DNA from 4 places in the Macrococcoides bohemicum genome. Region 3 is predicted to be linked to each of the others. Evidence: predicted binding sites of a transcription regulator. Region 3 holds the regulator's gene; each other region holds the start of a gene.

What was found. Region 3 encodes Rex, which represses fermentation and respiration genes when NADH is low (regulators of the CRP and FNR family bind a similar motif). Its sites were predicted from a motif close to TTGTGAAATATTTCACAA; they were not measured.
Region 1: a site for Rex is predicted at 5,787-5,804, ahead of HT586_RS06910 (cytochrome c oxidase subunit 2A). Genes of this name have one in related genera too.
Region 2: a site for Rex is predicted at 2,651-2,668, ahead of HT586_RS05585 (formate/nitrite transporter family protein). Genes of this name have one in related genera too.
Region 4: a site for Rex is predicted at 1,388-1,405, ahead of HT586_RS02030 (DUF3147 family protein). Genes of this name have one in related genera too.

Annotation. Positions count from the first base shown of each region.
Region 1 covers NZ_CP054482.1:1,346,979-1,355,389, reverse strand. The annotation lists gene HT586_RS06945 (SLOG family protein) at 1-123, shown strand, start outside; gene gpsB (cell division regulator GpsB) at 134-448, shown strand; RNA gene rnpB (RNase P RNA component class B) at 501-867, shown strand; gene HT586_RS06930 (THUMP domain-containing class I SAM-dependent RNA methyltransferase) at 998-2,116, shown strand; gene HT586_RS06925 (MsnO8 family LLM class oxidoreductase) at 2,260-3,270, shown strand; gene HT586_RS06920 (b(o/a)3-type cytochrome-c oxidase subunit 1) at 3,312-4,967, opposite strand; gene HT586_RS06915 (cupredoxin domain-containing protein) at 5,036-5,515, opposite strand; gene HT586_RS06910 (cytochrome c oxidase subunit 2A) at 5,528-5,695, opposite strand; gene HT586_RS06905 (dynamin family protein) at 5,831-8,411, shown strand, end outside.
Region 2 covers NZ_CP054482.1:1,075,597-1,084,007, forward strand. The annotation lists gene HT586_RS05570 (rhodanese-like domain-containing protein) at 1-67, opposite strand, end outside; gene HT586_RS05575 (hypothetical protein) at 158-481, shown strand; partial or broken gene HT586_RS05580 (KUP/HAK/KT family potassium transporter) at 608-1,948, shown strand; gene HT586_RS12595 (KUP/HAK/KT family potassium transporter) at 1,955-2,554, shown strand; gene HT586_RS05585 (formate/nitrite transporter family protein) at 2,682-3,521, shown strand; gene rsgA (ribosome small subunit-dependent GTPase A) at 3,536-4,411, shown strand; gene rpe (ribulose-phosphate 3-epimerase) at 4,408-5,055, shown strand; gene HT586_RS05600 (thiamine diphosphokinase) at 5,057-5,698, shown strand; gene rpmB (50S ribosomal protein L28) at 5,753-5,941, opposite strand; gene HT586_RS05610 (hypothetical protein) at 6,029-7,048, opposite strand; gene HT586_RS05615 (hypothetical protein) at 7,038-8,129, opposite strand; gene HT586_RS05620 (AAA family ATPase) at 8,116-8,411, opposite strand, start outside.
Region 3 covers NZ_CP054482.1:2,034,836-2,043,246, reverse strand. The annotation lists rRNA gene HT586_RS10730 (23S ribosomal RNA) at 1-686, shown strand, start outside; rRNA gene rrf (5S ribosomal RNA) at 780-894, shown strand; gene tsaE (tRNA (adenosine(37)-N6)-threonylcarbamoyltransferase complex ATPase subunit type 1 TsaE) at 1,147-1,617, shown strand; gene tsaB (tRNA (adenosine(37)-N6)-threonylcarbamoyltransferase complex dimerization subunit type 1 TsaB) at 1,589-2,251, shown strand; gene rimI (ribosomal protein S18-alanine N-acetyltransferase) at 2,263-2,685, shown strand; gene tsaD (tRNA (adenosine(37)-N6)-threonylcarbamoyltransferase complex transferase subunit TsaD) at 2,682-3,680, shown strand; gene HT586_RS10700 (ABC-F family ATP-binding cassette domain-containing protein) at 4,130-6,046, opposite strand; gene HT586_RS10695 (redox-sensing transcriptional repressor Rex) at 6,203-6,835, shown strand; gene tatA (twin-arginine translocase TatA/TatE family subunit) at 6,848-7,042, shown strand; gene tatC (twin-arginine translocase subunit TatC) at 7,104-7,859, shown strand; gene HT586_RS10680 (hypothetical protein) at 7,922-8,260, shown strand; gene HT586_RS10675 (nuclease-related domain-containing protein) at 8,269-8,411, opposite strand, start outside.
Region 4 covers NZ_CP054482.1:366,321-374,731, reverse strand. The annotation lists gene HT586_RS02035 (L-cystine transporter) at 1-1,270, shown strand, start outside; gene HT586_RS02030 (DUF3147 family protein) at 1,433-1,792, shown strand; gene HT586_RS02025 (DUF3147 family protein) at 1,808-2,206, shown strand; gene isaB (immunodominant staphylococcal antigen IsaB family protein) at 2,260-2,907, opposite strand; gene HT586_RS02015 (ABC transporter ATP-binding protein) at 3,016-4,020, opposite strand; gene copZ (copper chaperone CopZ) at 4,224-4,427, opposite strand; gene HT586_RS02005 (heavy metal translocating P-type ATPase) at 4,462-6,840, opposite strand; gene HT586_RS02000 (metal-sensing transcriptional repressor) at 6,849-7,142, opposite strand; gene HT586_RS01995 (universal stress protein) at 7,280-7,681, opposite strand; partial or broken gene HT586_RS01990 (SulP family inorganic anion transporter) at 7,723-8,411, opposite strand, start outside.

The sequences.
Region 1 (8,411 bases), 690 kb from region 3:
CCTAAATTCTTCAAAAGAACGCTCATTGATTTTATGGCAGAAAATCAATATACTATGGATAGTATCAGTTTTTTCGACTTATCTGAATTTATAGATGAATATATGAGAGAACAAGAAAATTAGAGGTGTTATTATGTCAGAAATGAATTTAAAATTATCGGCAAAAGATATTTATGAAAAAGAATTTGAAAGAACGATGGTTCGTGGATTTAAACCGGAAGATGTTGATAGTTTTCTTGATGAAGTGATTGAAGATTACCAGAAGATGGCTGACATGAACAATCAATTATTAAAGCTTTCAGATGAAAATTCAAAATTAAAACGTGAAATTGAAAACTTACGTATGCGTGTTGCAACTGGTAGAAGTGACCATCAACAACAAACCCCGAATAACTACGATCTATTAAAACGTATTTCTAATCTTGAAAAAGCAGTGTTTGGTAAATAATAGTCATCGCAATTCGATGCATTTGATGCTATAATTTAATAATGTTAAAAGATATCTCGGATAATCGCTATACATTGTATAGAGGAAAGTCCATGCTCACACATGCCTGAGATGGCTGTAGTGATCGTGCCTGGTGAAACAATAAGCCAGGGCATTAATTTGACGGCAGTGAATAGACCTAAGTCTCTGATATGGTCTGAGTAACTTGAAAGTGCCACAGTGACGTAGCTTTTCTAGAAATAGAAAAGGTGGAACGCGGTAAACCCCTCGAGTGAGCAATCCAAATTTGGTAGGAGCACTTTTCTAGCGGAAATGAACGTATAGAAGAGGTATGAAAATACAGACAGATGATTATCACCGGCGTACGAGAGTATCTAGGCTCATTTGCAGTACTAAGGAACAGAACATGGCTTACAGAGATATCTTTCTAGATGTCCTCCATTGATATGGGGGACTTTTTTTATTTATTGAACGTATGGAACATGTTACAATGAAATTAATAAACATTATATTCTACTATAAAAGTATTATGTAAACTTGGAGGAAATTATGTATCAATTACTAGCCACAACACCTATGGGGATGGAAGCTGTTGCAGCAAAAGAAGTTCAGGCCCTGGGATATGAAACAACAACAGAGAATGGACGTGTATTATATCACGGTGATGCACGCGCAATCGTTAAATCAAATCTTTGGCTACGCAGCGCAGATCGCGTTAAACTTGTTGTCGGTCGTTTCTATGCTACAACTTTCGAACAATTGTTTGATCAAACAAAAGATATACCTTGGGAAAATTTTATCAGTGAAAATGGAAGTTTTCCAGTACAGGGAAGAAGTTTGAAATCAAAGTTATTCAGTGTACCTGACTGCCAGGCAATTGTTAAGAAAGCAATTGTTGAACGTCTAAAAAAAGCACACAACCAGCAAGGATGGTTACGTGAAGATGGCGCATTATATAAAGTTGAAGTTGCAATTCTTAAAGATGAAGTATTACTTACAATCGATACATCAGGAGCCGGATTACATAAGCGTGGATACCGTCTCGCACAAGGTGAAGCACCAATGAAAGAAACGTTAGCAGCTGCACTTGTATTGTTATCTAACTGGAAAGGAGAAACACCATTGATTGATCCTTTCTGTGGTTCAGGAACAATTGCAATTGAAGCAGCAATGATAGCTCAAAATATTGCACCAGGATTTAACAGAGATTTTGTGAGTGAAAACTGGGATATCATTCCTGAAGGTATGTACGATGAAGAACGTGTTAAGGCAGAAGAAGTTGCTGAATATGATAAAGAAATATCGATTACAGCAAGTGATATTGATCCGAACATGGTTGAAATTGCTCATAATAATGCGATTGAAGTAGGCTTTGGAGATATAATTGAATTTAAACAAATGAATGTTCATGACCTTACATTAAACAGTGAAAAGGGTGCAATTGTCGGTAATCCGCCGTATGGTGAACGTATCGGTGAGAGAGCAGAAGTGGAAGCAATGTATAAGTATTTAGGAGAACTAATTGAAAAAAATCCAAAATGGTCACTATATATTTTGACAAGTTTGAAGACATTTGAAGTATTGGTAGGCAAAAAAGCGACTAAACGCCGAAAATTATTTAATGGATATATTGAATGTACGTATTATCAATACTGGGGCGAGAGATAGAAGAGGCTGTCGACCTTTAATTTTGAAGGAAATGTTGAAGTTTGACAATGTGCTTAATTATAAATGTAACCACACAAAGCATAATTATATGTTTTGTGTGGTTTTTTGTTTATGATATATATCAAAAAGAAGGTGAAAATATTGTGAAATTAAGTATTTTAGATCAAGTACCCATGTCGCGTGGAGAAACTCCAATGGATGCATTGTCACATACGATAGAACTTGTTCAATTTGCGGAAAAAATAAATTATAATCGTTATTTTGTTGCTGAACATCATAATACGACAGGATTAATTAGCAATTCACCAGAAATTCTTATGACAAGATTATTATCAGTAACGTCATCCATTAATATTGGTTCTGCGGGTATTCTTTTACCTCAATATAGCCCCTACAAGGTTGCGGAAAATGCAAACTTATTAGAAGCGTTGTTTCCTGGTCGTGTGACGATTGGCTTAGGAAATTCTCCAGGTGGAAGTGAAATCACGAGAAAAGCCTTGACAGATGGTAACGCCAGTAAGGTAAGAGCATACGATAGAATGCTAGAAGAGTTTTTAGGTTTCATGCGTAACACTTTGTCTTTAGAGCATCAATATCGAGGTGTTAAAGCCGGTCCGAGAATTGAAAAGCACCCAGAAATCTTTACGTTAGGGCTGACTGATAATGGTGCTAAAAGAGCAGCAAAATTAGGGATTGGTTTTGTATTCGGAAATTTTATCAGTGATAAATATCGAGACAGTGCAATAAAAATTTATCAGCAAGGATTTATTCCTAATGAATTTATGAAACGTCCATATACGATATTTTGTTCATTTATCATAGTTGTAAAAGATAATACTGAAAGAGAGATGCAAAGACGTATATTAGATCATTGGTTATTAAATGTTACAAAAGGAAGGGATACTGTTATCCCTTCAATTGAACAGGTTAATAAAAATGATTATAGTGAACAGGATTTACGTATCATTGAGAAGAACAGAGGACGTTATTTTATTGGAACAAAAGAAGATGTTAAGTATGAGATTAAAAATTTGTATGAAACGTATCGATTTGATGAACTGATGGTAATCAATAATACATTTGATTTTGCATTAAAAAAAGAAAGTTTTAAAGTAATTAAAGAAATAACAGATGAAATTAATAGCGAGGAATAATGAAAATAAAAAAACATCAAGCGAGCGCTTGATGTTTTATTTTACCAAAGTTTTCCTTCGCCCATTCCTTTAGCACCAGGAGGTGGATCCATGAACATTTGTCCAATAGGCACCGTGTAAGCTACTAAAATTAATGCGATGGTAACGATGATTAAGAATTTCCAGTTTTCTACGAATTTATAAGCAGGTGCTGCTTCATCCATTGCTACTGATACTGGGAATGCTTCATATCCTTTAGGAGCAAAGAATGCTAACTGAATGAATACGATAACTACTAAGATAATAGAGATAAATAAAATTGTACCTCCAACTGCTTGCATTACTTGGTAAGGAATCCATTCAGCTGCAATTTTTGATCCACCATATTCAGAGTAAGTAGAACGACGTGGCGCACCAAATAATCCGATATAGTGCATTGCACCAGACATGATTGACATACCAATTGCCCACATAACCCCTTGAATAATTGCTAATCTATTGATTGCTTTTGTCATTACACGACCTGTAGCATGTGGAATTAACCAGTACATTGTACCAAAGAACGTTAAGATAACTGCTGTTGCTACTGTTAAATGGAAGTGACCTGTAATCCAGATAGTATTATGTACTACTTGGTTCATTTGAGCTGAGGCGTTAACTAAACCGCCTGCACCACCAGGTATAAATGCTGCCATTCCGATGAATGGTAATACGAAACGTGCATCATTCCATGGTAAAGTTTTAATCCATCCAAATAATCCTTTAGAACCAACTTTACGTCCATATGCTTCAAATGTTGCAAATAAACTAAATGCAGTCATTAATGATGGAATTACAACCATAAATGTTAATACAACTTGAACATATTTCCAAGTAACATCAATACCAGGTTCAGTTAACTGATGGTGGATACCTACTGGAATTGAGAAGAATAAGAATAACATAAAACTCATTCGTGCTAAATTATCACTGAAAGCTTTAGCACCGATAATTTTTGGAACGACTGCATACCATGACATATATGCTGGTAATAACCAGAAATAAACTAATGCATGTCCAAAGTACCAGAATAATGTACGACTAAGTGAAACGTCGATACGTTCAACTAATCCTAATGACCAAGGAATCATTTGTAATAATACTGTTGCTGCAACACCGATAGAACATACAATCCACATAACATTGTTAATAACAGCCATGTAAGAAAGTAACGGTGATTTTTGACCTTTGTGCTCTTTTCTCCATTGTGCATAGCGCATGATTTGTCCTGCTGCAGAAATCCAGGAACCTACAACGACTAATGCCATACCTACATAGAAGATAACATGTGCTTTAAGTGGCGCATAGAATGTATATAATACAGTTGCTTTATTAAGTAATACCATTGTAGCTGCCATTGCAGTACCTAGTAACATTATCCAGAAACCTAACCAAACTAATTTTCTTTGTAAAGGAGATAACTTACCACAAGTTCTAATGATTGCAGCAGTCTGGAATCCCATAATAAAGAAAGTTGTTAAAACTAAAGCTAAAATAATACCGTGAACTGTTAAAATTTGATAATATCCGATACCAGCTGGTAATTTTAATTGTCCTGAACGTACTAATGTTTGTAGAAGACCAGCCAATCCTCCGATAATTAAACACACAATTGCTACATACATATGTGCCATAATTAATTTACCATCTTTACGGTCCATTTCTACACGTTCTGCCATTTCTTCAGCGTGATGGTTTCTATAAGTAGAGCGATCGTCAAATGCGCCGCTGTCTAATTTGAATGCGTTCATTTCTTATCTACCACCTTAATATTTGACTTCATGTCTGCATGACCAGTACCACAATATTCGTTACATAATAATAAGTATTCACCTTTTTTATCGAATGTTTTAACGAATGTTGAGATGTGTCCTGGCTCAATCATCATGTTAACGTTTGTTTGAGCAATTTCAAAACCGTGAACTACATCGCGACTTGTTGCGATAATTTTTACTTTTGCATCCTTTGGAATTTCAACTTCACCTGGGTTATAGTTAAATGCGGAAACTACGAATACTAATTCGTAATCCCAATCTTTACCTTCAACTTTATGTAATCCCGGTTTGCTGAATACTTCATCTTTATCAATCAATTCTGGGTCAATAAATTCTCGACCACTGGCAATTGGCTCATGACCGCTATGTATTGCAGAAACAAAAATAATACCTAAAAATAAAACAAGTGATCCCATACCTAATCCAAGCCAAATTTTCTCTAACTTATGCAAAATATTCCCCTCCTATACACGTTCCAAAAATAATATAAAAATTGCAAACCATGTTACTACAAACACAGCGCCTAAAAATAATACTGACGCCATTGTGCCTCTTAAATCTAAATCGTGATGAACTTCTTCATTGACCTGAATCGGATCATGTGATTGATTTAAATTTTTATCCTCTGCCATAATGAACACCCTTTCTTAATAGCTTTTCTTTCTTTATAATAATAGAGTACAAAGTTTATTAATGTGATAAATATCACACTTTTTTTTATTTTCGTTAAAAATTTCACAAATAAATATATATGAATGAGGTATGTTATGAAACATCATGAACAAATCAAGCAATTATATCAATTGAAAAAGGAAGTAGAGAAGTCAAACAATGTGATTTTAATTGAACAAATTAATGAAATTATTAAGAAAATGCATCAGGAACAAGTCGTTATTAGCTTTATCGGTCACTTTTCTTCTGGGAAATCATCTTTAATAAACCATATATTTAATGAGCATATTTTGCCGAGTTCACCAGTTCCTACTACTAGTAATACGGCTCAGATTATTATTAGTGATAAGGAAAATGTACGTATCAATCTTGATAATCATACATATAGTGATTTAAATCATTATGAAGATATAAAAAGAGTGAATACATTTAACCATAATATTGAATCTGTTGAGATTTATAAATCATCGCAACTTTTTGATATTGGTACCGTTATACAAGATACACCTGGCATTGATGCGACATTTAAAAACCATGAAGCAAGTACAATGAAATTTTTACTTATTAGTGATGTTGTTTTTTATACGGTTGAGTATAATCATGTTAATTCTGAAAAAAACTTTGATCAGATTAGAGCATTAAATCAATTAAATGTCCCGGTCGTGTTGATAATAAACCAGATTGATAAACATCAGGAAGAAGAATTATCATTTGAGGATTTTAAAACAGCTATATATGATAATATTGAACGTTGGCAACTAAAAATAGATCATATTTTATATACAACTATTTATGACGATCCTAATAATGAGATAGCTAAAGTTATTCCTTTAATGACGCGCTATGCACACAATGCAGAAACTAACAAAGATCGTTATTTTGAACGCATGATTGAATATATTGAATCGGCACAAATACATTATCTGAATGAAATTAAAACGAATCTACTTTCACTAATGAAAGTAGAAGAAGATGAAATAGATACTGCCTACCAGAAAGCAAGTGCTAATGTAGTAATGAATGCTGAACAGGCGATATTAACTGACGCAAATAACGCACAGTTATTGTTAAATGGTGTGAAAGATATTATTAAAAATGCTTATTTAATGCCATTTGAAATGCGCGAGAAAAATCGTGAGATGCTCGAAACATTTGCAGATAACTATAAAGTACCAGGACTATTTGGTAAAAAAGCAAAATTGCTAGCGATTCAGGATGAAAAAGTGGAAACAGTTGTTGTATCACTGAATGCACTGATTGAGAAACAAATTACATTTCAGCTTAAAGAATATTATGGTCAATTCTCAAAATACTTAAGTAATCCAAATATAATAAATGAACTTGTTTTTAAAATTTCACAAGATGATGTTAAGCAGTTAATTAAGCAACAAACATCTATCACAAATGATTATGTATTAATCTATTCAGAGGAATTAAAATTATTCATCGAACGCAAGATTGTTAACCAGCAAAAGAAATGGCATGATCAGTTCATAAAAAATATAAATATGTCTATTTTAAATACAGATAATGAGAATAGTGAAGAAACTGTGAAGTTTGATCAATATTTTGAGAATGAATCATTTTTAAAGTCAATCACTACTAAAAACTATTTACACTATTATATTCATGTTGATGAATCAGTGGATAAATTAATTGATAGAAAATATGTGACATTTGAAATGCGTGATGAAAAACCTACAGAAATTTCAAAAATTAATAAAATAGAGACCATTGAAAATGAGGATTTAAATTTAAGTAAATCAATACTTCAACATTTGTCTGATGTTACGTACTTCAAGACAGATATAGAGAAAATAAATGCACAAATTGAACGATTGAATAAAAATATAACTAAAATTGTTGTATTTGGGGCATTTAGTGCGGGTAAAAGTGCGATGATTAATGCGCTTTTGAAAGAAGAAATATTGATTTCTTCTCCGAATCCAACGACGGCTTCAATTACTGAGATTCAACATGGAGATAAGAATTATGTCACATTTAAGTTAGAAAAAGACATATTAAAATCTTTAAATGACATGATGTTAACGTCAACAATTGAAGTATCAACAATTAGTCAGTGGATTAAACGATTTAAAGGAAAACTTAATCAGTTAAATGCACAGAACAGAAATTTTGCAGAAGCGATTATTCAAAATTATGATTTATATGCACAGTATTTAGATAACCACACAACAATTGAAGTGAACGATGATGAAATAAAACAGTATACTGCTGTTGATGCACACGCAGTTTTTGTACAGAAGATAACCCTCGGCATCCAAAATGATTTTCTAAAAGATAAGATTATTATTGATTCACCAGGAACAGGTAGTACGAATAGCCGACATACAAAAGAAACAACTGAAATAATTGCTGATAGCGATTTGTTAATTTATGTTTCATATTACAATCACGTCTATACTGAAAAAGACAGAGCATTTCTATCTTATTTAAATGAAGTAGAAATCATAAACGAAGATAGTCAGAATTTCTTTGTTATTAATGCAGTAGATTTAGCAAAAGATGAACAGGAATTGAATTCAGTTGTCGATTATTTAACGCGTGAATTACAAACTTTAAAAATTGATGATCCAATTTATCCAGTTTCAAGTCGGAATGCATTAAAAGTTTATGACGAGAAATTTACTACCTTTAAAACTGCAATTGAAAAAT
Region 2 (8,411 bases), 960 kb from region 3:
GTATAACTGCATTTGTTCCAGTATTAATTGCATCTTGTATTGCGTCTAATGTTATTGTTTTTGTCATTTGTTTCACTCCATTCCTCATTTATAGTAATATCATACATATATTTAGTACATTTATAAAATAATAAGAAAATAATAAGGGAGATTATTTATGATATATTTTACGAAACCATTTAAAAACTTAGAAGATTTTATTATTGAAAAGCAGGATCAATTTCAGACGATGATTGATCATCTTCAATTAATGATGATACTAGGGTTTTCTAGTCTAGTTATCTTGATGTTATCGATATTATTCTTCAACTATAAGATTTATCGCCGAACGAGTCAGTCACATTTAGATAGAATAAAACTGGAAGTAGAAAGAGAGTTACTTAAAAAATACGATTTGGAAATAAAGCCGGAATACAAAGAAAATCTTAGCAAAACATATAAAAATATTGAACGAAGAAACGAGAAACTTGGTAATCAATAAGTGATAAAAATTTTATTGTAATATCACTTAAATGAGAGTAAAATGCAAGAATCGGCTAAAATCGATAAGTAAATGATTAGAGGTGCAATAATGCATGTAAATCAGAAAAAAAAAGTGAATATAGGGATGTTGTTAATCGCACTTGGCATTGTATACGGTGATATCGGAACATCACTTTTATATGTAATGAAAGCAATCGTTTCTGTTAATGGAGGATTAGCGCATTTAACGAGAGAATATATTTTAGGCTGTCTATCACTTGTTATATGGACACTCACGATGCTGACAACAATAAAGTACGTGATGATTTGTATGCGTGCAGATAATCACGGTGAAGGTGGTATTTTTAGTCTATATACACTCGTACGTAAACAGAAAAAATGGTTACTTGTGCCGGCTATTATCGGAGGAGCGGCATTACTTGCTGACGGTATTTTGACGCCTGCAGTGACTGTAACATCAGCTATTGAAGGACTCCAGGAAATTCCTTATTTTTATCATAGTTTTGCATCGGATCAAAATAATATAATTTTGATTGTTATTGCGATTATTACAGCTATATTTTTTGCACAACGATTTGGTACAGGAAGTATCGGCAAAATCTTTGGACCAGTGATGCTATTATGGTTTTCGATGATGGGGATATTCGGAATGATTCAGCTCGTTCAGGATTTATCTGTTTTAGAAGCTATTAATCCCTTACTTGGTATAAAAATTTTATTTAGTCCGGATAATAAGATGGGGTTATTGATATTAGGGACAGTATTTTTATGTGCGACTGGTGCGGAAGCACTTTATTCAGATATGGGACATGTCGGTAAAAAGTCAATTTACTACACATGGCCATTTGTAAAAATAATGTTGATTTTAAGCTATCTTGGACAGGGTGCCTGGACGATTCAGCATATTGGTGATACAAAACATCTTGAAGAGATAAATCCATTTTTTCAGATTATGCCTGAGTCTTTCATTCTTTATGGTGTATTAATGGCGACATTTGCAGCGATAATCGCATCGCAGGCTTTGATTACCGGCGCATACACTTTAGTTTCTGAGGCAATTCATTTAAAGTTTATGCCTAAACTGGATATTAAATATCCTTCGACAGTAAAAGGTCAAATGTATATTCCATCTGTGACAGCAGTCATCTGGTTTTTATGTATACTTGTTGTCCTCTACTTTAAAACAAGTGTAAATATGGAAGCAGCCTATGGTCTAAGTATTACAGTCACAATGATGATGACAACAATTTTACTTTCTTATTATCTTAAAAAGAAACAAGTCAATACATTGTTATTATATTAAACGATTGGATTCTTCTTTATTTTAGAATTTGCATTCTTTATATCAAGCCTTGCAAAATTTATGCATGGTGGTTATGTAGCAGTACTTATTTCATGTTTGATCATTTTTGTCATGATTGTTTGGTATAACGGTTATCTGATAAAAGACAAACAGTCACATGATGTTGCGATCGATGAATATTTAGGACAATTAAAGTCATTAAAACAAGATCGTAGTGTCCCAAAATTTGCGACTAATTTAGTTTACTTAACGACGAATGAAGAAGATCGTATGATAGAGAAACAAGTGATTAAATCTATATTAGATGGTCGTCCTAAACGTGCTGATGTTTATTGGTTTGTAAATGTAAAGGTTAGTGACGAACCGTTTCAGGTTAACTATCGTATAGAAAACTTTAATACTGACTCAATATTTAAAGTTCAATTAATATTAGGGTTTAGAATGCACCAGAATGTCAATTACTACGTTAAGAGCATAGCCAGAACTTTAGTTAAAACAAAACAGATGAAAGAGCAGTTCAGACCGTATGGTACAAATAATTTGCGTATTATAAGTGACTTTAAATTTGTAGTACTTAAAGATGAAGTTTTACTGGATGGCGATCTGTTATGGTATGAGCGTCTTATCCTTCAATGGAAGATTGCTATAAAACGATTTACCGCATCACCGGTGAAGTGGTTTGAACTACCTTCAAATGAAGTGATGTATGAAACGATACCACTTACTACACCAATGACTAAAACAATACCGATGAAACGTATTGATTAATTTAATAATTTTGAACAGCAGTAAGACAAATTGTCTTGCTGTTTTTTTGATGAAAAATAGTTATTGTATATTTAGTGAGAATGCATTAAAATTATATTGTGAAAAATATCACATAAGGAGAAAAGATATGAAGAATAATAACCAATCATCTGAATCAGGTAATTTTAACTTTCCGGAAACCGAAAAATTTTTTTACGGAAGAAAGTTAATGGATGGGATACAGGATACCGTATTAACGAAAGAAAGCCTTGTAAAAGATTTTTTTATCAGATATATATTTAGAGCGATAATGGCAGGTTTTATTATCGGACTTATGATTATATTTACCTGGAAAACGCGCATTGATTTTACGCCTTATATTGGCGCAGAACTAGCAAGTCTTATCGGTGGGATCACCTTTAGTTTTGCGCTTATTTTTATTATATTTACCTATTCGGAGCTGCTAACGAGTAATTTTATGTATTTTACAGTTGGTATTTTCTATAAATCAGTGACAGTGCGTCGTGCACTGCTTGTGTTTACGCTGTGTTTTCTTGGTAATATGATAGGTGGTATATTGTTGTTTAGTCTGTTAAAATTTAGTACAGTAGTATCAAATGATATGCTTGGGTTAATGCATACGATTGTTGATAAGAAGCTCCATTTATCAAGTGTTGATATTTTTATTCGCGGAATATTAGCCAACTTTTTTATCAATATTTCTATAATCGTAACGATGCATTTTAAGGAAGCATTACCAAAGATGGTTGCTATGATTATCGGTGTGACGATATTTGCATATATGGGATATGAACACGTTATCGCTAATGGCGTTATGTTTATCTGTTCCCTGTTTTATCAATTTAACTCGGAGAACATCTTACCTATGCTCAGAAATTTATTATTTAGTGGACTGGGTAATTATGTTGGTGGAGGTCTATTTATCGGTTTATTCTATGCATATTTAAATGCTCCGAAAAGACATTAATATAAGAGGTGAATATTATTAAAGGTCAAATTATTAAAGCATTAAGCGGTTTTTATTATGTGAAAAGTGAAGATGATAGCGCAATTTATCAATGCCGTGCACGAGGAAATTTCAGAAAAAAAGGTATAACACCATATGTCGGTGATTTCGTGACATTTCAAATAGAGAACGAAAACGATGGTTACATTCTTGAGATTCATGAAAGAAAAAATGCACTGGTGCGACCGCCTGTTGCAAATGTAGACCGCGTAATAATTGTGATGAGTGCAAAAGAACCTGAATTTAGTTTAAATTTAGTAGATAAATTTATTACGATTATTGAATCTTATGATGTAGAACCTGTCCTTCTCGTGACAAAGAAAGATTTATTAAATGAACAGGAAATTAGTTTTATTACGACGCAGTTAGATTATTATGAACGTATTGGATATGGAGTAATGTTCGTTTCAAATCTAGAACAACAAAACTTTAATGATTTAATAAAAGGTATCACAGTGCTCGCTGGACAATCAGGCGTAGGTAAATCATCGTTTATCAATGCTTTGATACCAGATGCAAATTTGAATACCGGAGTCATCAGTAATGCCCTTAATCGAGGGAAACATACGACAAGACATGTCGAATTAATTCCATTAGATTATGGCTATATTGCTGATACACCGGGCTTTAGTTCACTAGATTTAGATAATCTTGATAGAAATACATTAAAATATTGCTTTATCGAATTTGCTGAACGTGCCAATGAATGTAAATTCAGAGAATGTATGCATATCAATGAACCGGGTTGTGCAATTAAAGCTGGTGTTGAAAATGGAGAAATTTTAGAAACAAGATATTTACATTATCAGCAAATGCTAAATGAAATAGACACGAGAAAGGTGAGATACTGATGAAAGTAGCACCAAGTTTACTATCTTGTAATTTTTTAAATATACAGCAGGAAATTAAGCGTCTGGAAGAAGCAGGAGTAGATTATATACATTTTGATGTGATGGATGGCAATTTCGTTCCAAATATTTCTTTTGCTTTTCCAATCTTAAATCAAATTAGACAAGTTACTGATTTAACGATTGATACACATTTAATGGTTCAGGATCCTGAGCGATATATTCAAACCTTTGCTGAAGCGGGTAGCGATATTATTACCGTACATGTTGAAGCGACAAATCATATTCATAGAGCAATTCAAATGATTCATGACACAGGGAAGAAAGCTGGTGTTACATTAAATCCAGGTACACCTATTGAATCCGTTGTACCTGTTCTAAAAGATATTGATCTTGTGCTTGTTATGACTGTCAATCCAGGCTTTGGAGGTCAGAAATTTATCGATAATGGTATTGAGAAAATCAAATTTTTAAAAGATTATAAAGAAAAATATCATCTTAATTATGAGATCGAAGTTGATGGCGGGGTAAACGAAGTTACTGCTAAAACTTGTATTGAAGCGGGTGCTGATGTATTAGTAGCAGGATCATACTTCTTTAAGCATAAAGATTTATCAATACCAACAAGTGTATTGAGAGGTGAGTAATATGGACTTACATATACTTTGTACACATTTAGGTGTATCAAATTCCCTTTTAGAAAAATATCATGATGAAGATTGGATTGGTATTGATTACGGGACAATTATGCTTGTTGATGCAGGTATTCGACCTATCGCAGCATTTGGTGATTTTGATTCTGTGTCTGAAGATGAACGTTTAAGGATTGAAGAAGTAATTGAAATTGAATATCTACCATCTGAGAAAAATGAAACAGATCTTGAAGTTGGCGTACAATATGCGAATGGATTAGGTTATGACAAAGTTTATATTCATGGGGCAACTGGTGGAAGACTGGATCACTTTTTAGGTAATTTACAGACTCTTGTTCATCCAGACCTGTTATTATCTGAAACGGAATTTATTATCGTAGATGCATATAATGAAATCCAGGTATTATCAACAGGAACGCATATTATTGAAAGAAGCGAAGATAAAAAATATATATCGTTTATTCCGGTAAACGGCGGTGTTCTGTTAACGATAGAAGGATTAAAATATGAGACAGACCGTTTAGAAGTAAAAATGGGGTTTACCCGTACAGTAAGCAATGAATTTATAACGGAGCGAGCAGAAATAACAGTCGAACAAGGTATAGTTTATATGATTCAAAGTAGTGAAGCTAAATAGTTCAATAAAAAAAGACCTTTCACACAAAGGTCTTTTTTGTATCTATATATTCAATTAAACGCGAGTCACTTTACCTGATTTTAATGCACGAGCTGAAACCCATACACGTTTAGGCTTACCATCAACTAAGATTCTAACTTTTTGTAAGTTAGCACCAAAGCGACGTTTGCTGTAGTTCATTGCGTGAGAACGGTTGTTACCTGAAACTGCTTTACGACCTGTAACATGACATACTTTAGCCATTGTTTTGCCTCCTTTAATAGAATATAGAGATACACTTGATCTTACATACTATAACAATTTATCACAATCGACTTTTGATTGCAAGATTTATTTATCTATTAATACATTTTTTACTGCTTCTAAATGACTTATAAATTGCTTTCTATTCAATTTTGTATCTTGCAGGTTATAGTAGCGCATTTCATAGATAAAATCTATTAATGAATCAGCAGCATTGACCTGACAGAAGTTTTGAGCAAAGGTTTTATTAGGCTTAATCGGAAAGCCCTTTTTAATATAAAGTGATTCCAGTTTTTTTAGATGTTTCATATAAAAATGTGGTAGATGTTTATAGTCTGAATTTATAGTTTTAAATTGATGGACATATTGAATCCTTCTGCTCTCTTGTTGCATTTGTGGTATTTGAAATACTTTTCGTCTTTTGTAGAGTATTAACGCGATTATTGAAAGTATTATCGTTGCCAATGCATAAACCCATAAGAAGTTGTCAGGTTCTTTTTTAATTTTTCTCATCGATTTTGTTTCTATTGTAAGTGATTCTTCCTGCTTTATATCCTCAATCTGCCTAGGATTGATTTTCATCTGCTTATAATCAATATTTTTCAAAATATTAGAAGGTAAATGCATCACAACCGTTTGATATGTTATTAATAAACCTGTTACGATTATAAAGGTTGCGATCATAATACCTATTAAAGCGATAATTTTTTTATAATCGTTAAATATCGGGAAGAATAAAATGAAAATCATACATAACGCATAGATTGTAGCGAGCACATAAAAATGTTGATGATAACTTAGAAATAACAATAGATGCACCACAAAGAATGATTGAACATAATATGTTAGATGCATGTCGTCTGTGACATTATATAATGCAGTTAAGCCGTATAATAACATCAAATAAAAATGTGATACATCAAGATAAATACTTGCAACGATTCCGATGATAATCGATATGCTAAAACTTAATAAAACATTATGTATCGTATAATACAGAATAATTAACAAAAAAACATGAACGATAAAAAATGAAGAATGAATAAACGTTAAAGGTGATAAAGCAATAAAGAAAATAAAATAATTAAAAATATTTTTATATTGCATCGATTTCACCTCGCTCAAAATGAATCATATTAAGCTTTATTTTCATAACTTCACTATCTTTTATTTCACCGAAATGAATCCATCGGTTTACTTTATAAGAATGAAGCACTTCATCAACGAGGTTGCTGAATTGAAAAGTATAACTATCCTGATTGAATTCAGCAATTGCCCGATGCATCGCATGCATATCACCTGTGTTTTTTATTGCAATGACAATTGGTTCATCTGAAATGAGACTTGTTTTTATATTAATCGCAATGAAAAAAGAGATGTGCTGTTCGAAATAAGTATAGGCATAATCTGAAAGTGACTTTAGAATTTCTTCGGTTTTATGATGGATGTGCTGATTACTTAATACATTTGCGCTAAGCATAATTTGATTTGCTTCATAGACTTCTGTTTGTTTAACTAGCAGCTCATTAGCTTTTAATGATGCATTAAAGTCAATAAGATGAAAAGGCAAGTCATATTGATAAGGCGAATTACTATATTTATCGTTAGAAGGACCTATGACTTTACGACCTGTTTCATCCAGTGAAAGTGCGTGCTCAATATTTTTTTGATTATAGGTACCGTAACTTGCATATAATGTTGATAAAGAGAATGGTTGATCTACTTTATAACGCAATAATTTAAAGAATCCTTCTATTTCAACTTCATATATATAAACTTTGAATCTACCGCGCTTATTGACTGTTATCGGTAGTGAAATAACAGTCATTTCATAAGGATTTAATACAGTTTTTATTATTTGTGAGCGATTTTGATTTGCAAAATAATTTTGTTCCAGTCCAAAGCGAACTTTTAACGTTTGTGATGATTTTGATGCTATAAATACTTTGTAATTAAAGTTTGAATCAACGAATGGAAAAGTGTGTTGCTGATCATCTTCAATTAAAATGGCGTGTTTTAAAGCGAAACGTCTATCTAAGAAAAACAAAATATAGATTAATACGATAAAATAAGAAAAGATGAAAAATCTTAAAAATAAACTAGAAATTAATACAAGCATTAGCAAAGCATTGACTGGTGCAAGGTTATATACAGGCTTTAAATTGATATCATTTTTATAATGGAACATGAATATTTCCTAAACATTCATTAAGACAATCAATTTTTTCATTATGATGTCTAACATGATTGTTAAACTGAATTTTATGAAGTGCTACATAAGGTAGGACTGCCTGTATATCGTCAGGAATGACATATTTTCTGTCATGCATATAAGCATAGCTTTGTGCCATCTGTCTTATTTGAATGCCTGCACGGGTACTTAATCCTGTAGTGATATTATAGTGATTTCTCGTTTCATTCAATATTTGTACGATATAAGTTGTTAAATCTTCATCGACATGTATCTTTT
Region 3 (8,411 bases):
TATCGTGGTGGGAGACAGTGTCAGGCGGGCAGTTTGACTGGGGCGGTCGCCTCCTAAAGAGTAACGGAGGCGCTCAAAGGTTCCCTCAGAATGGTTGGAAATCATTCGCAGAGTGTAAAGGCACAAGGGAGCTTGACTGCAAGACCTACAAGTCGAGCAGGGTCGAAAGACGGACTTAGTGATCCGGTGGTTCCGCATGGAAGGGCCATCGCTCAACGGATAAAAGCTACCCCGGGGATAACAGGCTTATCTCCCCCAAGAGTTCACATCGACGGGGAGGTTTGGCACCTCGATGTCGGCTCATCGCATCCTGGGGCTGTAGTCGGTCCCAAGGGTTGGGCTGTTCGCCCATTAAAGCGGTACGCGAGCTGGGTTCAGAACGTCGTGAGACAGTTCGGTCCCTATCCGTCGTGGGCGTAGGAAATTTGAGAGGAGCTGTCCTTAGTACGAGAGGACCGGGATGGACATACCTCTGGTGTACCAGTTGTCGCGCCAGCGGCATAGCTGGGTAGCTATGTATGGACGGGATAAGTGCTGAAAGCATCTAAGCATGAAGCCCCCCTCAAGATGAGATTTCCCAACTTCGGTTATAAGATCCCTCAAAGATGATGAGGTTAATAGGTTCGAGGTGGAAGTACAGTAATGTATGGAGCTGACGAATACTAATCGATCGAAGACTTAATCAATTTTATAGATTTTTTGCACGGTGATGTTTGGTACATCATATTTCTTCTTAAGTTTATCTAGTTTTGAAAGTATAATATATTATCTTTCATTTGTCTGGTGACGATGGCAGAGAGGTCACACCTGTTCCCATACCGAACACAGAAGTTAAGCTCTCTAGCGCCGATGGTAGTTGGTCTTACGATCCGCGAGAGTAGGACGTTGCCGGGCAATGCATAGGAGATCCTTCGGGGTCTCTTTTTTCTTTATATATTTAATGATATGGTTATATGAGTGGGCGAAATAATAATTATTTCGCCCACTCATACGATTTTTAATCAGAGTATCTAAAAGTGAGTGGACTGTAATACAACAATACAGACCACTCACAACCAAAAGAAATACTATTATCCAACAATCAATTACATTAATACAAACATTTCATGATACAATAATACATATTTGAAAAATAGGTGAAGAAAAATGGAATTACTAATTAATTCAATAGAAGAAACGCAAAAACTTGCTACAATAATTGCCCGATTTTCAAAGCCACAAACAGTTATTTTGTTAAAAGGTGATCTTGGAGTTGGTAAAACAACATTTAGTCAATATTTTGGACAGGCGTTAGGTGTAACATCTGTTATCAGTTCTCCCACGTTTAATATCATTAAATCATATGAAGCACGCATTCCATTTCATCATATGGATTGTTACCGTTTAGAAGGTGCTGAAGATGATTTAGGGTTTGATGATTATTTTTATGGTGAAGGCGTTACATTGGTTGAGTGGCCACAAATGATTGCTGACTTTCTACCTGAAGATTATCTGCAAATTGAAATAGAACGTATTGATGATACGAGACGTTTATTTAAACTTGCGTCACATGGTAATCGTTCAACAAATTTAAAGGAGCAAATTGAGTATGAGACTACTACATATCGATACGAGTAATCAACCGTTATCTGTTGCAATTACCGAGGGAAATGAAGTATTAGCAGAATTTAATAGTGGTATGAGAATCAACCATTCAATTACGATGATGTCTCAGATTGAATCTTTGTTAGAATATACAAAGCTTGAAATGAAAGATATCGAAGGTATTGTAGTTGCAAAAGGACCAGGTTCATATACAGGGTTACGTATAGGCGTTACAGCTGCAAAGACACTTGCTTATACATTAAATATTCCATTATATGCTGTATCTAGTTTAGCAGCGATTGCTGCAACAGTGAGAATGCATGAATTTTTATTGGTACCTGTTATTGATGCAAGACGTAACCACGTATATGCGGGCATATATCGATACAAAGGTGTTAAATTAGAACTTGTTGAAGATGATACTTATATATCAATTGATGATTTAAACCAAAAATTAAAAGAACAACATTTACCGTATTTATTTATTGGGATGGATGCTGAGAAACTGGCAGAACAGTTAAAAGGTCCATCTTACTATTGTATTCCACGTAGTGCTGAAATGAGAAGACTCATTAATGAATCGTCTTTAGTCAGTGCACATACGTTTGAACCTACGTATTTGAGAATATCTGAGGCTGAGCGTAATTGGCAGAACAATCAGGCTTAACAATTAGAAAGATGTTGCTTGAAGATGTTCCGGCAATATATGAGATAGAACAAAAAGCGTTTCCATCAGGTTCATGGAATTTAGATGCTTTTTATCATGAACTCGAAAAAAATGAGTTTGCGCATTATTTTACGATGTTGCAGGATAATAAAGTAATAGGATATCTCGGTATGTGGATAGTTATTGATCAGGCACAAATTACTACGGTTGCAATAGATGAAACAATGCGTGGCAAAGGATACGGTAAGTTATTATTAGAGTACGTTATGAATTATGCACGCCTTAATTGTGAAATGATGAGTCTGGAAGTGAGAGAAGAGAACTTAACGGCTCGTCATTTATACGAATCATTTGGTTTTACATATGGTGGAGTTAGACGTGACTATTATGGTCCGAATCAGGATGCGAAAGTAATGTGGGTGAAATTAAAATGAACGATGTAACAATATTAGCAATAGAAACAAGTTGTGATGAAACGGCTGTGAGTATCGTAAGAAATGGATATGAGGTGCAGAGCAACGTCGTCAACAGCCAAATAGAATCTCATAAACGATTTGGGGGCGTTGTACCAGAAGTAGCAAGCAGACATCATGTTGAAAATATTACAATCGTTATTGAAGAAGCAATTGATGAAGCCAATCTTAATTGGAATGACATTGATGCCGTTGCAGTGACAGAAGGACCGGGATTGATCGGTGCATTGCTTGTAGGCATCAACGCAGCAAAAGCATTAGCGCTAGCGCATAACAAACCTTTAATACCTGTACATCATATCGCAGGGCATGTTTATGCGAATCATATTGAAGCGCGATTAACTTTTCCGTTATTAGCTTTAGTGGTGTCAGGAGGTCATACAGAACTAGTTGTTATGAAAGACCATATGGACTTTGAAATTATTGGACAGACACGTGATGATGCTGTCGGTGAAGCGTACGATAAAGTAGCTAGAACTATTAATCTACCTTATCCGGGAGGGCCTCATGTTGATAGATTAGCCGCCATTGGTGAGGATAATCTAAAATTACCACGTCCAATTTTAGAAGGATATGATTTTAGTTTCAGCGGTTTAAAAAGTGCCGTAATTAATACATTGCATAATAAGAATCAAAAAGGTGAAAGTTATAAAGCAGAAGATGTGGCAGCAAGTTTTCAGGCGAGTGTAATTGATGTGTTATCAGAAAAAACATTTGATGCATTAGCTGAATATAATATCAAACAATTACTGATTTGCGGTGGTGTAGCGGCGAATAAAGGATTGCGTGAACGTATGACGCAACTATGTGAAGAAAAGAATATTAAATTGATGATACCTCGCTTTGAATTATGCACAGATAACGCAGCGATGATTGGTGCAGCAGCATATTATCAGTATATTAAATCTGAGTTTGCTGGAATGAATTTAAATGGAAGATCAAATATTGAATTATAATAAAAAGGACAAAGTGAAAACTTTGTCCTCTTTTTAATGCATTATAGCGACGCAACCATTTAACAGTACCGTTAAAATGATTGAAAGAATAACCGATAGAATAATACTTCCTAAACAACTCCGTGGAAATCGATACATATATATACCCCTTTAAATATGATGGTGTCTGATTGAATAAAATTTCTACAATATATATATACCACTTACATATAAAATTAAGCATTCATTTTTCTCAATTTGTCTGTATTTTATCTACGCGAACACATGTACTTGTACACAAGTTGTGCACAGAATGTGTATAACTCAATGTCAATAGGGAGTATTACACGAAATTAATCATAATATCATACACATTTTCTGTGGATAACTAGGATAACTCTGTGGATTAGTGAAATAAAAGGGTTTTTGCTGTGCATAACTTTGTGTACAAAAATAACCGGCTATGCCGGTTAATTTTCTAATGCTAATTCTAATTCTGTCCACTGTTCGACTTTTTGTTCGAGTGTTTGATTTAATGTAATGAGTTCTTCATTTAAAGCATGAGATTTTTCATGGTCGTTAAATACTTCTGGTTGCGTAAGCTGTTCCTCGATACTACTGATTTGACTTTCCAGGTGCTGAATATCTTTTTCTGTACTTTCTAATTGACGTTCTAGTTTACGTCTTTCTTTTTGGTTCGCTTTAAAGTCATCGTTGGTCGTTTCTTTAGTAATTTGCTTTGACTCCTGTTCGACTAAGCTTTCGTGGGCTAATCGTTCTTCTTCTTTTTCGATAAAATATGAATAGTCGCCGAGGAATAGCTTTCCACCCTTATCAGTCATCTGGAATATCTTTGTCGCTATTTTATTGATGAAATAACGGTCATGGCTGACAAATAACAAGGTGCCGGGATAATGGATAAGTGCATCTTCAAGTACTTCTTTTGCATCAATATCCAGGTGGTTAGTCGGCTCATCAAGGATTAACACATTGTTTTCTTCAAGACTAAGTTTAGCAAGTTGTAATCTTGCTTTTTCTCCACCTGATAAGTCATTGATAATCTTTTTAACATCATCCTGAACGAATAGAAAGCGTCCCAGTACGGTACGAATATCTTTTTCAGGCATCGTTGGATAGTACTGCCATAATTCTTCTAGTACAGTATTATTTGAAGAAAATTCTGCCTGTTTTTGATCGTAATAACCGATTGAAAGATTAGCACCATACTTAATGTCACCGTGCAGTGCGGTTAATTGTTTAGCAATAGTTTTAATAAGCGTTGTTTTACCGATACCGTTTGGCCCGATAAATGCAACAGCATCCTGTTTTTTTATATCTAAGGTTAAATGTTCAGCAAGTGGCGTATCATAGCCGATAGCAAGGTCATCGATCCGTAAGACGTCATTTCCTGTTTCCTTCTGAATATTAAATCTTAAATTCATCGAGTGATCGTCTTGTTTCGGAATATCAATCTTAGTCATCTTCTCAAGTACTTTACGACGTGATTTCGCCATACCACTCGTTGACGCACGTGTAATATTTTTTTGAACAAAGGTTTCCAGACGTTTTATCTCAGCCTGTTGTCGCTCATACTGTGCCTGCATCTTTTCGTAAAATTGATCACGCTGCTCAATGAATTTAGAATAGTTACCGACATATTTTTGAACTTGACCTAATGCCACATCGTATACTGTGTTCACAACTTTATCTAAAAAGTAGCGATCATGTGAGATAATCACGATGGCACCATCATACGTCGATAAATAATTTTCAAGCCAGGCAGTTGTATCCATGTCGAGATGGTTAGTAGGTTCATCGAGTAGTAGTAAGTCTGGATTATGAAGTAGCATTTCAGCAAGAGCAAGACGTGTCTTTTGTCCACCTGAAAATGTATCGATCTTCTGATCAAAGTCTTCAGGTTTAAAGTTTAGACCTGAGAGCACTGTTTTAATCTTAGTTTCGTAAAGATAGCCATCCTGAGCTTCAAACTGTTGTTGTAATTTCTCATAGCTCGTTAATTTCTCCTGATATGCATCCGTGTGCGCATTATGACTTTCTTCGCTTAAATACAAAGCGATTTTGTCTAATTCCTGCTTCATTTTTTCAAGATGAAGGAACGGCTTTTTCATCGCTTCGTAGACGGTTCCTTCTGCATTCAAAGTCATTTGCTGAGTAAGATAGCCGAGTCTGATATTTTTAGACATTGAAAGATTACCTGTATCGTAATCTTCAGTCCCGGCTAGAATCTTCATTAAAGTGGTTTTACCAGCACCATTTCTTCCGACGATAGCGATACGGTCGTTAGATTTAACTTCGAATTTCACATTCGAAAATATATTTTCACCTGAATAGGATTTAGTTAAATTGCTTGCTTGTAATAATATCAAGTTATTTCACCTCACTTTCATTGTACATGAAGTACGATAAGGTGGGAATATTTTAATCAGTTTTGTGAAATTTCACATAGTCAATTAATACGTTAAGTGATATAATCAAAAGTGATGTGAAATCTATCACAAATTTACTTGAAACAGGTGAGTAGGATGTCAAAGAACGAAATAAAGATTCCTAAAGCCACACTAAAGAGACTTCCTTTATATTATCGTTTTGTGAATACGTTATATAATTCAAATGTAGAAAGAGTCAGTAGTAAGGAGCTAAGTGAGGGCTTACAAATTGATTCGGCAACAATACGAAGAGATTTTTCTTATTTTGGTGAGCTAGGAAAAAAAGGATATGGCTACAACGTTAACTTTTTATTAAACTTTTTTAAGACAACTTTACAGCAAGACATGATTACAAAAGTTGCAATTATTGGGGTAGGGAATCTGGGAACTGCACTTGTTAATTATAACTTCTCGATCAATGATCGCATGAAGATTACAGCAGCCTTTGATACAAGCTCAACTTCAATCGGTAAGACGATTGGTAAGATAACAGTTGAAGATATGAAGAATTTCGAAAAAATTGTTGAAGAAACTGGCATTCAAGTTGTAATATTAACTGTACCAGGTGCAGTTGCCCAAGATGTGTCAAATAGAGTGACAAAAGCACAAATAAAAGGTATATTAAACTTTACACCAGAACGTTTAACAGTGCCAAATGGGGTGCATGTACATCACATTGATTTGGGTGTTGAATTACAGTCGCTAATATTCTTTATGAAAAATCATTAGGGGGTAAAATAGATGTTATTTGTAAATACAGTTGGTATGATATCACCTGCAATTGCTATTTTCTTAGGGATTATCGCGTTAATTATTTTCGGACCTAAGAAATTACCAGAATTCGGTCGTGCGATGGGCACATCTTTAAAAGAATTTAAAGATGCAACAGATGGTATTATGAAAGACCATGACAAAGATAACAAAGACGTAAAATAATTTAGAAATTCAAAACGGCGACAGTGTTTGCCGTTTTTTTATGAGGAGGTTCATTCCTTAGATGAATAAAGATGATTTAACCGTTGTTGAGCATTTGGACGAGTTGCGTAAACGCATTATGGTCGTGCTCTATTGTTTAGTAGCAGGGACGGCAGTCGGATTTTACTTTGGTAAACCAGTTACAAAATTCTTAACAAAAGATGATGTACCTAAAAGTATTGAATTACATTATTTTAAAGTGAGTGATCCATTAACGATTTATATTACAGTGATAATGATTATTGCATTGATCATTATATCGCCCGTCATTTTATATCAGTTATGGGCATTTATATCACCCGGATTACATCCTAAAGAACGTCGTGCAACATTATCATACATTCCAATCAGTTTAATTTTATTTCTATTAGGACTCAGTTTTAGCTATTTTTATGTATTTCCTTATTTGATTCAGTTCACCATTGGACTTGCGAGTGAGATGGGGGTTAATCAGATGATCGGTGTCAGGGAGTATTTCAATGAAATGCTGAGATTTACGATTCCATTCGGATTCTTGTTCCAGCTACCGATACTGCTGTTATTTCTAACAAGACTTGGAATTGTAACACCGATGTTCTTAAAGAAAAATCGAAAATACGCATACTTTGCTTTATTTGTGATTACTGCATTAATTTCACCGCCGGATCTAATTTCATATTTGATGTTCTCATTCCCGATGTTGTTGTTATATGAAGTGAGCATACAAATTAGTAAGATTGGATATCGCCAATTTTTAAAAGGTGAACAACGTTTAATTGAAGAAGAACTAATGGACTAACCACTCTGGAGAGTGGTTAGTTTTTTGATATTTCACGGAAGAAACTTCAAACAAATGCCCACATGGAAACAGAAGTGTGCACGAACAGGAAAAAACTACAAACAAATGCCCACATGGAATCAGAAGTGTGCACGAAAAGGAAAAAATTTCAAACAAATGCCCACAACAAACTAGAAGTGTGCACGAACAGGAAGAAACTTCAAACAAATGCCCACATGGAATCAGAAGTGTGCACGAACAGGAAGAAACTTCAAACAAATGCCCACATGGAAACAGAAGTGTGCACGAACAGGAAAAAACTTCAAACAAATGCCCACATGGAATCAGAAGTGTGCACGAACAGGAAGAAACTTCAAACAAATGCCCACATGGAAACAGAAGTGTGCATCTATACCCATTAATATCCAACTCAAATTTGATATGTACCTTCTTTATCAGTACGTTTTAAATTTTTCCTGATAAAACGCTCGATTTTGTAGTTTCTCCTATCACTTCCCGTAATAAAATTCGTAAATTTACCAACTTTCACACTGCTCACTTTATGAATTGCAC
Region 4 (8,411 bases), 690 kb from region 3:
TTTATTAGGCGTCGGACTTCAATTCGCTTACGGCACTGATTCTAAAGTAACTTTAGGTACGCTAGACTGGTATAGTATTGTCGGTAGTGGTTACGTTCAACTTTTAATGTTAATTGTTGTGCCACTTGTAATGGTATCTATCATCCGTTCTATTATTAATTTAAATACTACGGATCAAGTTGGTAAGATGGCCAGTTGGGTAATCGGTATATTGATTACTACTACTTTAATTGCAGCAACTATCGGTATTGCTTCCGCATTATTGTTTGATTTAAGTGCTGAAGAGATAAGTATTGGCCAGGACGAAAAAACACGTGGTACTGAAATTCAAGAGAAATTCGATATGATGGAACAAAAGACAATGCCACAACGTATCGTCAATTTTATTCCAAGCAATATATTTATGGACATGACAGGCGCAAGGCCTACTTCAACAATCGCTGTCGTTATCTTCTCATTCTTAGTTGGCATTGCAGTACTTGGGGTTCGAAGAAAGCAGCCTGAACAAGCTGCAATGTTTACAAGCATGGTTGATGCTGTATTTGCTGTTGTAATGCGACTTGTAACAATCATCTTACGCTTAACACCTTACGGGGTACTTGCATTAATGGCAAATATGATTGCAAGTACAAACTTCGCGGGTATAGTCGAACTTGGTAAATTCGTATTAGCATCTTATGTTGCTTTAGGAACAATGTTCATCATTCATTTACTTATCATTACATTAACAGGATTAAATCCAATTCAATATTTAAAAAAGGTTTTCCCAACATTAGCATTTGCTTTCACATCTCGTTCTAGTGCTGGAACAATTCCTTTAAATATCGCTGCACAAAAAAATGCTTTAGGTGTTGATGATGCAACAGCAAATATGTCAGCATCATTTGGTGCGACGATGGGTCAAAACGGTTGTGCCGGTATCTATCCTGCAATGCTTGCAGTGATGATTGCACCAACTGCAGGTATTAATCCACTTTCACCTGAATTTATCGTACAATTAGCGATTATCACAGCGATCAGTTCATTCGGTGTAGCCGGTGTTGGTGGTGGTGCAACATTTGCTGCTATCATCGTTCTATCATCGATGGGATTACCAATTGCACTTGCAGGTGTATTAATCACAGTTGAACCATTAATTGATATGGGACGTACTGCGCTTAATGTAAATGGTAGTATGCTTTCAGGAACATTAACTTCTAAATTCTTAGGTAATTTCAATAAAGATATTTTTAATGATAAACACGCTGTAGTTGAGAATACAGAAGTTTAAACAGACAGCCCTCACCTATCCATAGGTGAGGGCTGTTCATATTTTATTCAATTGTGACAATCCTATGATATATAAATGCTATCTATTTACAACACCACAGAATGGGCGTATCTTAATATGTGAAAGAAATCACGTTAAAATTCAGAAAAGAAGATGATCTATATGTTCGGTATTTCATTTACCGGTTTGTTGTTGCGCTTTATCATTGGTGGTATTGCAGTAACTGCCGCTTCCATCATCGCTGGTAAAGTCGGTGGAAAGCTTGGTGGTATTATCGCTACAATGCCCGCTGTATTCCTGGCAGCAATCCTTTCTTTATCAGTTGACCATAGCGGCGATGAATTAGTTAATGCTTCAATGAACTTAAGTAGCGGTGCGATCATGGGTATTACAAGTTGTATCTTTACTGTCGCACTCACTTCACTCTATGTAACAAAACATGGATTTAAAAAAGGTGCTGCATTCTCTATCGGGTGTTGGTTCGTTATTTCATGCGCATTATTTGTATTAAAAAACATTTAAAAGGAAGTCCTCTTTATGAAACCAAAAGTATTAATGCTTAAATTCTTAATCGGTGGTTCTACAGTAGCATTCAGTTATTTCGTGTCGTGTATTATACCATGGAAAGACTTTGGGGGTATATTCGCTACTTTCCCTGCTGTCTTCTTATTATCAATGGTCATTGCAGGTTTTGAATTTGGTGATGAACTTGCTAGTCACGTTTGTCGTGGTGCAATATTTGGTATGAGCGGTTGTCTTTGTTCAATTCTTGTTACGTGGGGAATGTTAAGTACAACTGCTAACTGGCCACTTAGTATTATCGTTGGTTTTGCGACATGGTTCATTAGTGCTGTGATAATTTCAACGATTGTCGCTAAAGTTGCTGTTCTCGTAACGCACAAATCTACTGCAAAGCATATTGCAGCACATAAATAAAAATATAAAGAACTAGGGAGACGAATAATCGTCTCCCTAGTTCTTTATTATTATTATTTTGTATAAGTTACTACTGATGGATTAATTTTAACTGAAGTTAAGTATCCAGCTTTATCAAAGTTTGCTGAGTAAGATCCAACTTTTGTTTTGAAAGTTGCTACTGAATTCTTGCTTTTTGAAGTTTTATCACTAATTAAAGTATTTGCAGCATGTGCTTTTAAGAAATCAGTTTTTTTAATAACTCCTTTTTTAACTGGGAAACTCATAGACGTAATTGCACCTTTAGTTTTGTAAACTACAGTATCATTTACCATAGATTTAACAGGTTTAGATTGAATAGTCGGTGTTTTAGTAACTGATAAATTATTCAGTTTAAAGTTACCGTAGTTTAATGCTTGTACGAAGTATTTATCTAATTCGAAATCAGCGTTACGAGAAGTATAACCATTATAGTTATAATAAGGTTCTATTACTTTCGTAGCACGCTCCGTTGGTGTCGCTTTAGTTGTAGTCGTTGTTGTACCTGCTTTGATTTCTCCGCTTTTTACTTCATCAGCTTTTGTAACAGTTGTTACTACAGTTGTAGTAGTCGTAGTTTTAGTTGTCGTCACTGTATCTGCTTTAGCAACGTTTACCCCTGTTAATAATACTGTAGAAACAGCTGCAGTTGCGATTAATTTATTGATCATTTTTGTTGTCATCGTAATCTCTCCTATTTAGATAAATTCAATACTCATTAATACTACTTCCACAACCTCTATTTGTCAATTCATTCCAATCAATATAGGTCTAAAGTATGAGAGGCGTTATTAGCGATTGCCATATGAATCAAATATATGAATGTTTTCTAAAGCAGCTGTTAAATATACTTTTTTTCCTATTAATGGATTAGTATTTGCATAATATTTTATCTGCCTGTCTTGTGCATCCTCGGCAGTAACAACGATATCTTTCCCCAATAGTTCAATACGTTTAATAATCACTGAGTAACCTTGTTCTGAGATGATAATGTGTTCCGGGCGAATACCGATCATTGTATCAGTATCGATATTTAGATCTGGATTTAACTGCTTTGATTGCTGCTCATCTAATTTCAATATATTCATAGGTGGGCGTCCGATAAAAGTGGCAACAAACACATGCTTTGGATGATGATACATGTCATATGGTGTATCGTATTGCATCATTTTTCCTTCGTTCAGCATGACAATCTTATCACTTATACTCAAGGCTTCCTCCTGATCATGCGTAACAAATAACGTCGTAATATTTAAACGCTGTTGTATCGCTCTGATTTCCTCACGCATCGATACTCTTAATCTTGCATCTAAATTTGATAAAGGTTCATCTAATAATAATATTTCTGGTTCTCTGACAATAGCTCGTGCTATTGCAACACGTTGTTGTTGTCCACCAGATAGTTCTTTTGGTAAACGGTTTAAATATGTATCAATTTCTACTAGCTTTGCAGCATATTCTACTTTTTCTTTTATCACACGTTTCGATAATCGTTTCATCTTCAGTGGAAAGGCAATATTATTGAAGACAGTCATATGTGGATAAAGTGCATAATCCTGAAATACCATACCAATATTGCGTGCATCAACCTTTAAATGCGTTACATCTTTACCGTCTATGATAATCTCTCCTGCTGTAGGTTGTAGTAATCCTGCAAGCATAAATAAGGTAGTACTCTTGCCACATCCTGACGGCCCAAGTATACTAACAAACTCCCCTGAGCTAATGGTAAGATTTAAATTATTGACAGCTATCGTATCTTTATATTGCATTGATATATTTTTAAATTCAATCATAGTAGATATCCTCATTCTTTATACTTACATTTAGCATATCAAATTTTGATGAAAGATTGATAAAAGATATGTATAAAAATGATATTAAATAAAGTATATACGGTAAAAATACTTAAAAATAAAATACGAAAAAAATAAAATATTATTCTTCTAAACAAAAAAAGTATCATATTCCATAACGGAACATGATACTTATAAATATATTATTTAACTACATCATATCCTTGATCTTCGATGGCTTCTTTCATTGCATCAACAGTTACTGATTCTTCGTGATCAACTGTTACATTTGCTGCTTCTAAATCAACTGCAGCTGATTTAACACCATCTAATTTATTTACTGCACCTTCTACCGCTTCTTTACAATGTAAACATGTCATACCTTCTACTTTAAGAATTGTTTCCATAATAATTCCCTCACTTTTTAGTATTTTATATGTTCTATTTTATTTTAACAGTTTTTAGTCTTAAGGCGTTACTCACAACACTTACTGATGATAAAGCCATAGCAGCGCCTGCAATCCATGGTGCAAGCAATCCTAAGGCTGCAACTGGTATGCCAAGAATGTTATAACCAAATGCAAATCCTAAATTTTGTTTTATATTTCTAATCGTTGCGTGACTAATTTTAATCGCTTCAGGTATTAGTGTAAGCTCTCCGCCTAGAATCGTAACATCAGCTGCTTCAATCGCTACTTCTGTTCCTGTTCCAATTGCGATACCGATATCAGCTAATGCTAGTGCTGGCGCATCATTCACACCATCTCCTACCATAGCAACTTTTCTTCCTTCATCCTGCAGCGCTTTAATCTTATTAGACTTTTGTTCTGGCAGCACTTCAGCAATGACTTCTGTAATACCGACAGATTTCGCGATGGCGTTAGCTGTAATCGCATTATCTCCAGTCAGCATCACAACTTGTAAGCCCATTGCTTTCATTTCTTCAATAGCTTGTTTTGCAGTATCTTTCACTGTATCTAATACTGCTACAATACCACGTAACTCATTATCGATAGCAATTAGCATGGCTGTTTTACCCTCTGCTTCAAATTGCTCCATTCGATTGATACTTGAATCAATATCAATGTGATGATCTGTCATTAGCTTTCTGTTACCGATGAGTATGGTATGGTTATCGATAACTGTTTCAATACCATGGCCAGGTATTGCATTAAATTGACTAGTTTCTAATAATTCTATTTTTTTTTCTTTTGCATATTTTACGATGGCGGTTGCTAATGGATGTTCAGAAGCTTGTTCACTACTTGCAAGATATTGTAGTGTTAATTCATCGCCTGTAAAATCAGTTACTTCAGGCTCACCTTTTGTAATCGTACCTGTTTTATCCAATACAATCGTATCAATTTCATGTGTTCTTTCTAAGTGTTCTCCGCCTTTAAAGAGAATTCCTGCTTCAGCTGCACGTCCGGTACCAACCATAATAGATGTTGGTGTAGCTAGTCCTAAAGCACAAGGACAAGCAATAACCAGTACTGCAATGGCAGCCACTAATGCTGGTTCAAACTGACCAGGCGTCACAAATATCATCCAGATAATAAATGTTATAATCGCAATCCCTATCACTACTGGTACAAAGTATCCTGCAATGATATCAGCAAGACGCTGGATAGGCGCTTTTGAACCTTGCGCCTGCTCAACGATCTTCACGATAGATTGCAATGCGGTATCACGACCTACTTTCGTTGCACATATCGTAATACTACCGTTATTATTCATCGTTGCTCCAAAGACGTTTGCTCCGATAGTTTTCTCAACAGGAATCGATTCGCCTGTAAGCATCGATTCATCTATAGATGTATGACCTTTAATAATTTCTCCATCAACCGGTACTTTCTCACCCGGCTTGATGATCAATGTATCTCCAACGATAACGTCTTCAACCGGTATCATTATTTCTTTATTGTCTCTTATCACTCTTGCTTCTTTTGCCTGTAAATTAAGTAATGAAGATAGTGCATGCGTTGTCTGTGACTTCGCTCTTGCTTCAAGATATTTACCGAACAATATCAATGTAATTAACACCGCACTCGTTTCAAAATAAAGATGTGGCATGTAATCGGGATTATTAATTGTCTTCAACCCTTCATAAACACTATAGAAAAATGCAGCACTTGTACCTAATGCAACAAGCACATCCATATTCGCTCCGCCACTACGCAAATTTTTATAGGCTCCATCATAGAACTGCCAGCCAATAATGAATTGTACCGGGAAAGCAAACGCTAACTGGAACCACGGGTTCATAAATATATGCGGCAAATGGATACCAAACAGATGCGTTAACATTGTTAGTAATAACGGTAATGATAATAAAGCTGAAATAATGAGTTTAATCTTTTTCTTCCTCAATTCATCCGCTTTCGCTGAAGCCTTATTTTCATCCGAACTTTTAAGTTTTGCATCGTAACCTAGTTTACGAATACGTTCGATAATCATTTGTGCATCCATATTTCCTGGATAATAATCAATCGTTGCTTCTTCTGTCGTAAGATTAACAGTAGCATTCTTAATTTCCGGCTGTTTATTCAGTACCTTTTCAATTCTTGATGAACACGCTGCACAAGTCATGCCCATAACATCCAGTTCAATATGTTCAGGCTTAACTTTATAGCCTAACTTATCAATTCTTTCTGAGATATCTTCTACACTCACTTTATTTGAATCATATTGAACGCTTGCTTTTTCAGTCGTTAAATTAACTTTTGCATCTACACCGTCCATTTTATTGAGTACTTTCTCTATTCTAGTAGAACACGCTGCACAAGTCATACCCTCTATGGGTAATGTAACGTCTTTCATATTGCCACCTACTTTCCAAATTGGCGCAGTACTTTCATCAATTCATCAATTGATTCAGCACCTTCACCTTTTTTAATTGCATCACTAACACAGTGATTCATATGACGTTCTGTTACGGAGAAACCAACTTGCTTCAACGCGCTTTCTATCGCGCTAATTTGAATCAATATATCAACACAATAACGATCTTCTTCAATCATTTTCTGAATACCACGAACTTGTCCTTCAATACGCTTTAACCGTTTTACCATCTTTTCTTTTTCTTCTTCAGTTCTTGGTGTTACTGTATGTTGATGCTCCATACTATCATCCTCTCGTATACCCCTAACAGGTATTAATTTAATTCTATTTTATACCCATAAGGGGTATGTGTCAATATATAATATTTGAAAAATTATAAAAAAAATAAGCTAACGCTTTAAAAGTTAGCTTACTCAATTTATTTCACAACCATCACCGGTATATGTACTTCTTTCACTACTTTATGACTGACGCTTCCCATCACCATTTCCTGAAATGCGTTAAGACCACGCGTTCCAATCACAATTAAATCGTATTCATGCGTATTTCCTATTTGAATAATCTTATCTTTCGGTACCCCGTGTTCTATGCGAACTTCATATGTTATATCATTATTCTCATATTCTTCTATAATGGGTTGAATTAAAGATTTTCTTTGATCAACACTGCTTGTTTCACTATGCAGTACTGCATCTTTTGAATCTTCATGTGAAACGATACTTAATAATGTATATTTCATAGCATTTATCTTCAATGCTTCTTTTGCTGCTCTGAAGCTATTATCAGAACCATCCACCGCTATAACTACTGACTGATACATCTCTACACCTCTTTCGTTTGCTTAAGATAATCATTTCTATTAAAGATAAAGTTAATAATACTCCCTACAATAACTCCAATCGCCAAATTATGCGTTGCTAATACAAGTATAATTGTAACAAGTACTACGATAATATCTGTAACTTTAGCATTGCGTAAGAATTTGAAACTTCCCCAGTCAAACGTACTAAATGATACTACAACCATAATACCTGCAAGAATAGACATAGGAATCTGAATCACATAATGCCCTAACACAATAATTAAAAACATTAAAAAACTACCTGCAACTAACGATGACAATCTTGTTGTGCCGCCTGACTTCAAATTCATTACAGATTGGCCGATCATTGCGCATCCTCCAATACCACCGAAAAAGCCTGCAACGATATTGGCAATGCCTTGTCCACGAGATTCAACATTTTTATCACTTTCATTTTCCAGTGCATCATCGACAATCTTTGCAGTAAGTAAACTTTCTACAAGCCCCACAACAGCCATCGACAAACTATATGGCAATATAATCAATAAAGTTTCCAGATTAAATGGTACATTTGGAATAAAGAAATCTGGTAAAGTACGTTTAATTTCTCCAAGATCACCAACAGTTTTAACATCGGCATTTGTCATTATCGAAATGATCGTTAATAATAACACTGCAATGAGTGGCGCTGGTATCTTCGTAAAGTACCTCGGAACGATATAAACAATCGCAATTGTAACAATTGCAA